3 regions of the Haloimpatiens massiliensis genome follow, and region 2 is predicted to be linked to each of the others. Evidence: riboswitches for the same ligand, from Rfam matches in the RefSeq annotation. Region 2 holds a riboswitch; each other region holds the start of a gene.
The links. A riboswitch is a leader RNA that binds a small molecule or an ion and turns the genes downstream of it on or off. The one in region 2 is predicted to bind glycine.

Region 1 (3,220 bases), on a different contig from region 2:
TACTGTAATAAACAGTAATATAAAATACTATATTTTAAATGGTATACTTTTTACCATTATGACTTCATTATATAAATCCTTTGCAGACAAATTTATAACTAGATTAGGAGGCGGCTCTTTTCATCTATCCTTATATAACGCTTTACCAGGCTTAATAGGCGCTTTTTTTATGTTTCCTGGAATAATTCTTATAAGTAAAACAAAGAATAAGAAAAAAACTATGTCTAAGTTCTTTCTTCTCAGCAGATTAATAATTTTCTCTTTTGCATTTGTTCCTTTTTTTCCACTTAGATATAGACCCACTATATTTATAGTATTATTTACACTTATGAGCCTACCTGAATCCTTATCTGTAATGTCGCTACAAAGTTTCTCAGGAGATATATTTCCAGAACACAATCGTTCAACTGCTATATCATTGAGAAATAAATTTTCTACTCTTTTTAATATTATTTTTCTACTTATTTTAGGTGAAATATTTAACATAGTAGCCCATAATAATGAACAAGCTGTAGTATTATATCAAATTTTATTCGTACTATCGTTCATAGTAGGACTTATAGAAATTTCTACTTTTATGAAATTAAAAGAAGTAAATCCTATACAAATGAAAAAAGAATCCCTTAAAGATTTAAAAGTACAAATACCTAAAATTTTAAAAAATAAAACTTTCAGTGGTTTTCTATTTTGTTCCTTAATATTCCACTTCGGATGGCAAATGGGCTGGCCACTATTTAGCATTTATCAAATAAAATATCTACACGCCAATGAATTATGGCTTACTATTATAAATGTATCTTCTAATGTAGTTATGTTTTTTTGCTATAGTTATTGGAATAAACTTATACAAAAAAGGGGCAATGCATTCGTAATAATGTTTGCTACTTTTGGCATGGCTATAACACCGATTTTTTATGCACTTTCCTATAATTTATATATATTAACTTTGACAGGTTTAATAACTGGTTTTTTCACTTCTGGTACTCTCACAGTTATTTTAAGCTCTTTATTAGAAGTTTGTCCTGAAGAAAATAGGCTTTTATATGTGGGAATACACGCTACTTTCACAAATCTAACTTTATCTATAGCACCTATGGTTGGAAATCTTGTATTATCTTATACCAATATATATATTGCTTTATGCATATCAGGTTTTTTTAGACTTATTGGAAGCATTGCTTTTTACATACGGAAAAAATATATAAAAAAGAATGTTAATACTTCCTCCATGTGTTGTTAAATTTAAAACTAAAAACAGACATGTATTTGTAATCTCGATAGCATTTATAGATTTTATAAATATTTTGAATAGTTTTTATCTTGAAAAAAGATATAAAAAGTGATAAATTTTAAAATGTACAAGCGATTAATTAAGTTTTATAAATAAATTATTAAATATTCTAGATGACAATAGCATGAGATACCTTTGGGTAGCCGAAGGAGCAATACATAAACAGCCTAAATTTATGTAGAAACTTTCAGGCAAATATAATGCTATTGGATAGATCTCTGGAGAGACCTTTTAAAGGCACCGAAGGAACTACTATGGTTCATAATCCATATAAAAATTCTCAGGTAAAAGTACAGAGGGTATAAAGGCACAAGGAATTACTATGCCTTTGTATTCCTCTGTTATTTTTTTATAAAAATTTAATTATAGTTATAATAGTTAATTTCAAAATGAGGACTAAGCTTAATATTTATCTAAAATTACTATTTAATTGTATTATGAAAGGAGGACAATTATGGAAAATTTAAAAAGAACTCCCCTTTTTCATGCCCATACTAAATTAGGCGGGAAATTGGTGGATTTTGCTGGTTGGGAATTACCTATTCAATACGAAGGAATTATTCAAGAACATGAAGCAGTAAGAACTGCTGCTGGCTTATTCGACGTTTCACACATGGGAGAGGTGAATGTAAAAGGCAAAGATGCTCTTAGCTTTATCCAATATATAATTACAAATGATGCTTCCAAACTAGAAAAAAATCAAGCTCTATACACTCTTATGTGCTATCCAAATGGAGGTGTAGTAGATGATATTTTAGTTTACAAATTCAATGATGAGCACTTTTTCTTAGTAATAAATGCAGCTAATACTGATAAAGATGTAAATTGGTTAATGGATAATTCTAAAAAATTCAATGTAACCGTAGATAATATATCAAATAAAATAGGTCAAGTTGCTCTACAAGGTCCAGAGGCTCAAAAAATACTTTCAGGCTTGACGCACACAGATTTAGATTCTATTAAATTCTTCTACTGTAATAGAGAAGTGATTATTGATGGTGTAAAATGTTTAGTTTCAAGAACAGGATACACTGGTGAAGATGGTTTTGAAATTTTCTCTTCTGCAGAGGAAATAGAAAAAGTATGGAATAGTATTTTAGAATATGGAAAAGATAAGGGTTTAAAACCTTCCGCATTAGGTGCCAGAGATACTTTAAGATTTGAAGCTAATCTTCCATTATACGGAAATGAACTTTCAGATGAAATAACTCCACTTGAAGCTGGATTAGGTTTCTTTGTTAAACTAGATAAAAACGATTTCATAGGTAAAGACGCCTTAGTTAAGCAGAAAGCAGAAGGACTAAAGAAAAAAATAGTAGCTTTCCAAATGGAAAAAGGTATTCCAAGACATGGCTATGAAGTGTACAAGGATGATACTAAAATAGGCTTTGTTACAACAGGTTATTCTTCACCAACTTTAAAGAAAACTATAGGATTAGCTCTTATAAATGCTGAATATTCAACTCTTGATTCTGAAATAGGAATAAAAATAAGAAAAAATATAAAACCTGCTAGAATAATAAAAAAGAGTTTCTACAAGAGAAATTACAAAAAATAAAAGTAATTTATAAAGATAGTTTATAAAAAATCATAAAAATAGTTAAAATTTCAAAATTAAACTCATTCAATAATAACATTGTAATTATTGAATTTAAGTTAGTATTTATAACAAAATAATAAATTATAACTAAAATAAATTTTAAAATAAAACTTAGGAGGTTTTTAAATTATGAAAGTTATAGAAGGCTTATATTATTCTAAAGAACATGAATGGGTAAAATTAGATGGAGATAATGCTTACATAGGAATAACAGACTATGCACAAGATGCCCTTGGAGATATAGTTTATGTGGAACTTCCAGAAGTAGACGACGAAATTCTTGTAGGGGATGCTCTAAGCGTTGTAGAATCAGTTAAAGCTGCATCTGA
Region 2 (3,220 bases):
AGTCAATTTATTTCGAACTTTATGATTAAAATTTTAAACCTATTTTATAATTTTATAAGATCTTTTGTTTATATATATTACTCAGCAAAATTGTTTTCTATATAGTGTTCTGCATTTGTAGCAGCAATTGCTCCGTCTGCAGCAGCTGTGATAACTTGTCTTAATGATTTTTCTCTTATATCTCCAGCAGCAAATACACCATCAACATCTGTTCTCATTTCTTCATCAGTTACGATGTCTCCTCTATCATTCATTTTTACCTTTCCTTTAAATACTTCTGATATTGGAAGGTATCCAACGAATACGAATACACCATTAACTTCTAATTCACTAACTTCGCCTGTTTCTCTATTCTTTACTACTAAGCCTTCTAGTATTTCATCACCTTTAGCTTCTTCAACTACAGAGTTCCATATGAATTTGATTTTTGGATTTTTGAAAGCTTTTTCTTGAAGAGATTTTGCAGCTCTTAATTGATCTCTTCTGTGTATTACTGTTACTGATTCAGCAAATTTAGTTAAGTATATAGCTTCAGTTATTGCTGAGTCTCCTCCTCCTATAACAGCTATATCTAAATCTGTAAAGAAGTCAGCGTCACAAGTTGCACAGTAAGAAACTCCTCTTCCTCTTAATTCTATTTCATTTTTAAATCCACCTAATCTTGGATATGCTCCAGTAGCTATTATTATAGTTTTAGCTTCGTAAGTTTCTCCACTCTTACATTTAATTGTTTTTGTTTTTCCTGAGAAATCTACATCCATTACTTCATTTTTAACAAAGCTTACACCAAATTCTTCTGCTTGTTTTCTCATTCTTTCTGTTAAGCTACTTCCAGTACAATCTTCAATTGATCCTGGATAGTTTTCTAATTCATCAGTTGTTGTTGCTTGACCACCAAATTTGGCTCTTTCAATTAATAAAGTGTCCATTCTTGATCTTGCTGCATAAAGTCCTGCAGATAATCCAGCTGGACCTCCGCCTACTATTATAGTATCGTAAATATGTGCCATTCTTTCATCCTCCTTAAATTAATACATGATATATTAAATCATAATCTATAACTTGAAAATCATTTAATACGTTTTCTGTCCAATTAGGAGTTTTCCCCATTTTCAGAAACTTATCCGTAGTAGCTATAGCGTTTTCAATAATAGTTAACGATTGCATATCTAAAGATTTTTCAGCTACTACTGACACGCACACAGTTCTGTACGGCGTTTCATTAGGTTTTACACTACTCATAAGTGGATGTGTCAAAAGTTTATGTCCTATATGTACATAATCCCTAACTTTTTCAAAAACCTTCATAACAGCGTCATTTATAAATATTACTTTTACAACTCTTTCTTCCATTTCTAATTTTTCTTTAGCTAAGGGATTGTTTGTAATTACTATCATATTTTCTACCACGACAAATTCTCCTTTACACATAAAAGCATATAAAAAAGTACATAAAAAAACAGAGAAATAAAAGACTTTGTCTATGCCTCTTATTCTCTGTCTAATAACCTGAGAGTTTTGCTCCGTCGGTGCCCATAAGGCTTTCCAGAGTTATGTCAGTTTTAGGTCCTTTTTGCCTGAGAGATTCATATTGCTTCGGCTCACAATACTTACTCCTTCGGCTATTTACTATACTATATAGTAAATTATCTCCCATAAACATCATCCATAATAAATATTTAATTATCTATTTGATTACATTATAACTGAATATTGATAAATTTTCTACAAAAAAACCTAAATTCTTCATTGGTTTTTCGTATACATACTATAAGTTTATTAAATAGTTAAATAATTTATAAAATTATAAAAGTCCAAATTGAAATAAATGTATTTTTTAATATTCTTCTATGAAGAAAACACCACAAGCACCTCCGCCGGAATGAGTGCCTACTATACAGCCTACATGAGCTTCTATGAATTCTCTGTCCATTGAATTAATCTTATTTGTTAACTCTCCTAATATATCTTTATTATCTGCATTTAATAGTATACTTGTTGCGCCCTCTTTTATGCCTTTTTCATCCATATAACTTAAAATAGTCTTTACCGCTTTTTTTCCACCTCTTACTTTATCCATAACAGCCATTTCTCCGTCTTTTACTTCTAATATAAGTTTTATACCTAATATATTTCCTATCACCCCTGCTGCTTTAGATAATCTACCTCCCTTCACTAGGTTATCTAAGCTTGAAAAAGCAAGACAACTCTTCACATGAGGCATTCTCTCTATAATTCCATCTTCAATTTCTTTTATAGTTTTTCCTTGTTCTCTAAGTTTGCAAGCTTCTATAACTAAAATCCCCAGTCCTGATGTTACATTTAAACTATCTATAACTATTATATCCTCTACATTTTTAAGTATAGAATCACTTGACAACATTTCTACAGCCATTTTAGCTGATTGATAAGTTCCACTCATTTTTGATGATAAATGTATGGAAACTATTTTATACCCATCTTCTATATACTTTTTATAGCATTCATAAAATCTTTGAGGATTCACTTGAGTAGTAGTTGGAAAAACATCTGAAGTATACATCTTTTGTAGGAATTCTTCTAACTTTATGTCTACTCCATCCCTAAAGGACTCCTCCCCAAAGTTTACAAACAGAGGAAGCACTTCTATGTTGTATTTTTCTACTATTTCTTTTGGCAAATCAGCTGTGCTATCTGTTATAATTTTGATCTTTTCCATGCGCTATTTCTCCTCTCTTAGGTACATGAAAATAAATAACAAATCAAAAATGCTAATATATTTTGTGTCAGACAAGGAAATAGGTTTCGTCGCTAGTAAGACTATCGGCGGGTTCTGCTGACGCAGTATGACGCAAAATAGACTAGCATACTGACTTGTTATTTATTTGAATGTGCCTTATTTCATATGTGGAAAACCCATCTGTTTGAGAGCTTCATAAGCTACTATAGCTACAGTGTTTGATAAATTAAGAGATCTAGTGGTCGTTTCCACCATAGGAACTCTTATACATCTTTCTGGGAAGCTTTCTCTTATATAATCCGGAAGTCCTGATGATTCTCTTCCAAATATTATAAAATCTCCTTTTTTGAACTGCACATCCGTATAGTAATTTTCACCATGAGTTGTTATAAAATAAAAATTAGCATCTTGATATTTTTCTTTCATATCCTCATAGCTTTCATGCAATTCTAAATTTACATGAGGCCAGTAGTCCAAACCACATCTTTTTACTTGTTTATC
Region 3 (3,220 bases), on a different contig from region 2:
TTATTATATACTTTAATAAAGGAGCCAAAATATCTTAAGACTGACTTCAAAAGCTTAATATTTTTCTTAATATATGGAGTAGTAACTTTAGACGGGATGTTTTTAACCTTTACCTATGCAGTTAAATATTCTAGTATAGCTACAGCATCCGTTTTACTTTTTACTAATCCTATATTTGTAATGATTATGTCTAGATTTTTATTCAATGAAAAGCTTACAAGAAAGAAGATAATGGCTTTAGTATTATCTATAATTGGATGCTTACTAGTTGTAAGAGCTTACAATGTGGAAGCGTTTAAGGTAAGTTTTTTAGGAATTATACTTGGAGTTATGTCAGGATTTACAGTTGCTCTTCAAAATGTAATGGGTAAAATAGGAGCTAATAAGTATCACTATAAAACTCATTTAGTATATTCTTTCTTATTTGCAGCTATTTTCTTATGGTTCTTCAGACCACCATGGGTATTATTCAGTAACGCAACTTCACCTACAGCGTGGTTTTATATTATTGCAATAGGTTTCTTTGCAACAGTTATACCAAATGGTGCGTTTGTAAAGGCATTACAATATGTAGAATCTAGTAAGGCCAGTATAGTTTGTAGTATAGAGCCTATTATAGCGACTATACTCGGATTTTTAATATTTAAAGAACAACTAGAAATTTGGCAGATAGTAGGTATGGTACTTATAGTATTATCAGTAATTCTTATTCAAGGTAAAGAAGACTAATATTTTTTTATACAATGTGTAAGCGCTACCACATAATTTTTATAAAACAATAAAAATTAGATATAAAGTATTTAAAAAGTTTAAAGGAGTACCAAAGGTACTCCTTGTATTTATATGTTAATTATTCTTTTTTTCAGCTTCTCTCCATTCTGAAAGGAAGGTTTCACAAGCAGCAATTGTAGCATTACTTTTTATACTAGAAACAGAACCTCTACCGTCCCAATCATTTCCATCGCTTATATATAAAGTTTCTAAAAAATTTTCTAAATCTTTTATTGAATATTCAGGAACTAATCTTTTATGATCCTTTAAATTTTGGTATACAGAATCAAAAATTCTATCAAACTCCATTTGTTCCCAATCTTTATTTTCCATAAAATGTCCTCCTGTCTTATTAGAGATTATGAATTTAATTAAAATATTATGAATTAATAATCATTATTAAGTATACTCTAATGAAATTAATTATTCAAGGAAAAAATGTTACCATAAACTCTCATATCTATGTGGTAATAGTTAAATAAAAAACTATTGATAAAAATAATAGGGAAAATAGAAAAAAACTATTGACTATTTAGTAGATGGGATTTAAAATATAGTTGTAAGTTAAAGAAAATTAAATATCGGTGGATGAAGGTCGTTGGAGATATCCTTTATAAGGGTAACCGTAGAAGAAAAGTATAGATTATGCTATGAATCTATATTGAAGCTTTCAGGTTTGATACAATGATCTGACACAACCCTGGAGAGAGCCCTTAAGTGGGACATCAACGAAGCAACTTAAACTAGAATGTGTTTGAGGAAACTTTCAGATAAAAGGACAGGGAGTAGTTAGCAATAGGTATACTATTATAACTACTCCCTGTTTTTTATATATATTTTAAGATAACAAACAAATTTATCCCACATTCATATAAAACTACCCTAAAATAATATAAAACTACCTAACATAAAATCCCTTAACCCACAAGGGGTTTTATGTTTTTTTGTATAAAGAGCAGTTTATAAGAGGATTAGTGTTTTTTAGAGAATTTAAAGAGTAAATTGTGAACAGTCACCAGTTAAGTAGACGGGAGGTGTTCATTGATCTACTTTAGGTGTTTTTTTAATAAATATAGTAACTTTGGGTTATTTCATTACTAAAAGGTTATAATTATAATAAATGAAAAATATTTTATATTAAGAAGTATAAAAAATATTTGAAATTACAACAAAAATTAAATAAGGATGCAAGGTATAACAGAAGGGAGGGACTGCTACAAGAAGTAGCGTAAAATTATGATTATAGGAACAGCTAAAATATATTTATATGCTAATTGGGTTCATTCCTTAAAGGAAAAGAGAATGATAGTTAAGAGTTTAATTGCAAAAGTTCACAATAAATATAATGTTTCCATTGCGGAGATTGAAAATCAAGATTACCATAAATCAATAGTCTTAGGCATTGCTTGTGTAAGTAACGATACTAGACATGCTAATAGCATGGCACAAAATGTTTTGGGTTTTATAGAAGGTAATACGGATGCTATAGTGGAGAGAACTGAAATAGAGATACTATAGTATAAAAGTATTTTATGAAGAGCTAATAATAATGCGCAATCCTTAATTAAAATATATTAAGGATTGCGCATTATTATTTAAAATTTTAATTAACTAAAATTTTAAATTTTTAAATGTAATTATTAAATATAGAAGGTATTTACATAAGTGTATAGAATTTATATTTCATAAGGAGGGATTAATTTGTATAACTTTTTTAAAAATGAATTTAAAAGATGTTTTTTTTCAAAAATAACTTTTTTGGGTATGGCGATAACATTTATATGCTTGGTCATACCTTATATAGATGATTTGAAAATTCCATATCCTAATGCTGATGGAATTATTTTTTTTATAAGAAGTTCAGCTTGTCTTCCATTAAGTTATCTTCCATTGTTGGCACCATTAATTGCATGCATACCTTCTGCGACTACTTATATTGTAGATAAAAAGTCTGGTATTTTAAATTATATATTATTAAAAATGAAAAGAAAAAAATATCTTAAAATACGCTTAGTAGTAAATTTTTTAGTAAGTGGTTTGGTTTTAGTTATTCCACAGATTATAATGCTAATATTTTTAATCATTAGACATGGAATCAATAATACGTCAACAGAGGTTGTAGGTGCGTTCAGCAGTGTATTTTATAATTCAAAAATAGCATATGTAATTATAATGTTAGTAGTATTTTTTATTTCTAGTGCAGTATTTTCTACGTTTGCTTTAGGAATATCTTCAATAGTGGAAAATAAGTATTTAACCATAATTTTACCTTACATATATGTAATAATTTCAGGTACTGTATTTGAAATGGTGGGAGTTAACAGGATTGTAAATTTAAATGTTATGACTCTTTTTGATATAGGCTATAGTTTAGATTTAACTAGTTTAAATGTCATACTTTATGAAGTGATATTATTTATAATAGGCGTATTATTATTTTATTATTTTG

Region 1: it holds a riboswitch for glycine, as region 2 does, so the genes downstream of both, gcvT (glycine cleavage system aminomethyltransferase GcvT) here and C1715_RS07615 (GrdX family protein) in region 2, are expected to answer to the same signal.
Region 3: it holds a riboswitch for glycine, as region 2 does, so the genes downstream of both, C1715_RS04370 (DUF503 domain-containing protein) here and C1715_RS07615 (GrdX family protein) in region 2, are expected to answer to the same signal.

The regions. Positions count from the first base shown of each region.
Region 1 covers NZ_LT854640.1:1,854,167-1,857,386, forward strand. The annotation lists gene C1715_RS16950 (MFS transporter) at 1-1,240, shown strand, start outside; glycine riboswitch at 1,500-1,597, shown strand; gene gcvT (glycine cleavage system aminomethyltransferase GcvT) at 1,746-2,849, shown strand; gene gcvH (glycine cleavage system protein GcvH) at 3,021-3,220, shown strand, end outside.
Region 2 covers NZ_LT854639.1:509,712-512,931, forward strand. The annotation lists gene trxB (thioredoxin-disulfide reductase) at 78-1,010, opposite strand; gene C1715_RS07615 (GrdX family protein) at 1,024-1,398, opposite strand; glycine riboswitch at 1,555-1,666, opposite strand; gene C1715_RS07620 (DegV family protein) at 1,838-2,698, opposite strand; gene C1715_RS07625 (tRNA (cytidine(34)-2'-O)-methyltransferase) at 2,876-3,220, opposite strand, start outside.
Region 3 covers NZ_LT854637.1:263,548-266,767, forward strand. The annotation lists gene C1715_RS04360 (DMT family transporter) at 1-729, shown strand, start outside; gene C1715_RS04365 (hypothetical protein) at 847-1,104, opposite strand; glycine riboswitch at 1,462-1,563, shown strand; gene C1715_RS04370 (DUF503 domain-containing protein) at 2,008-2,289, shown strand; gene C1715_RS04375 (hypothetical protein) at 2,473-3,220, shown strand, end outside.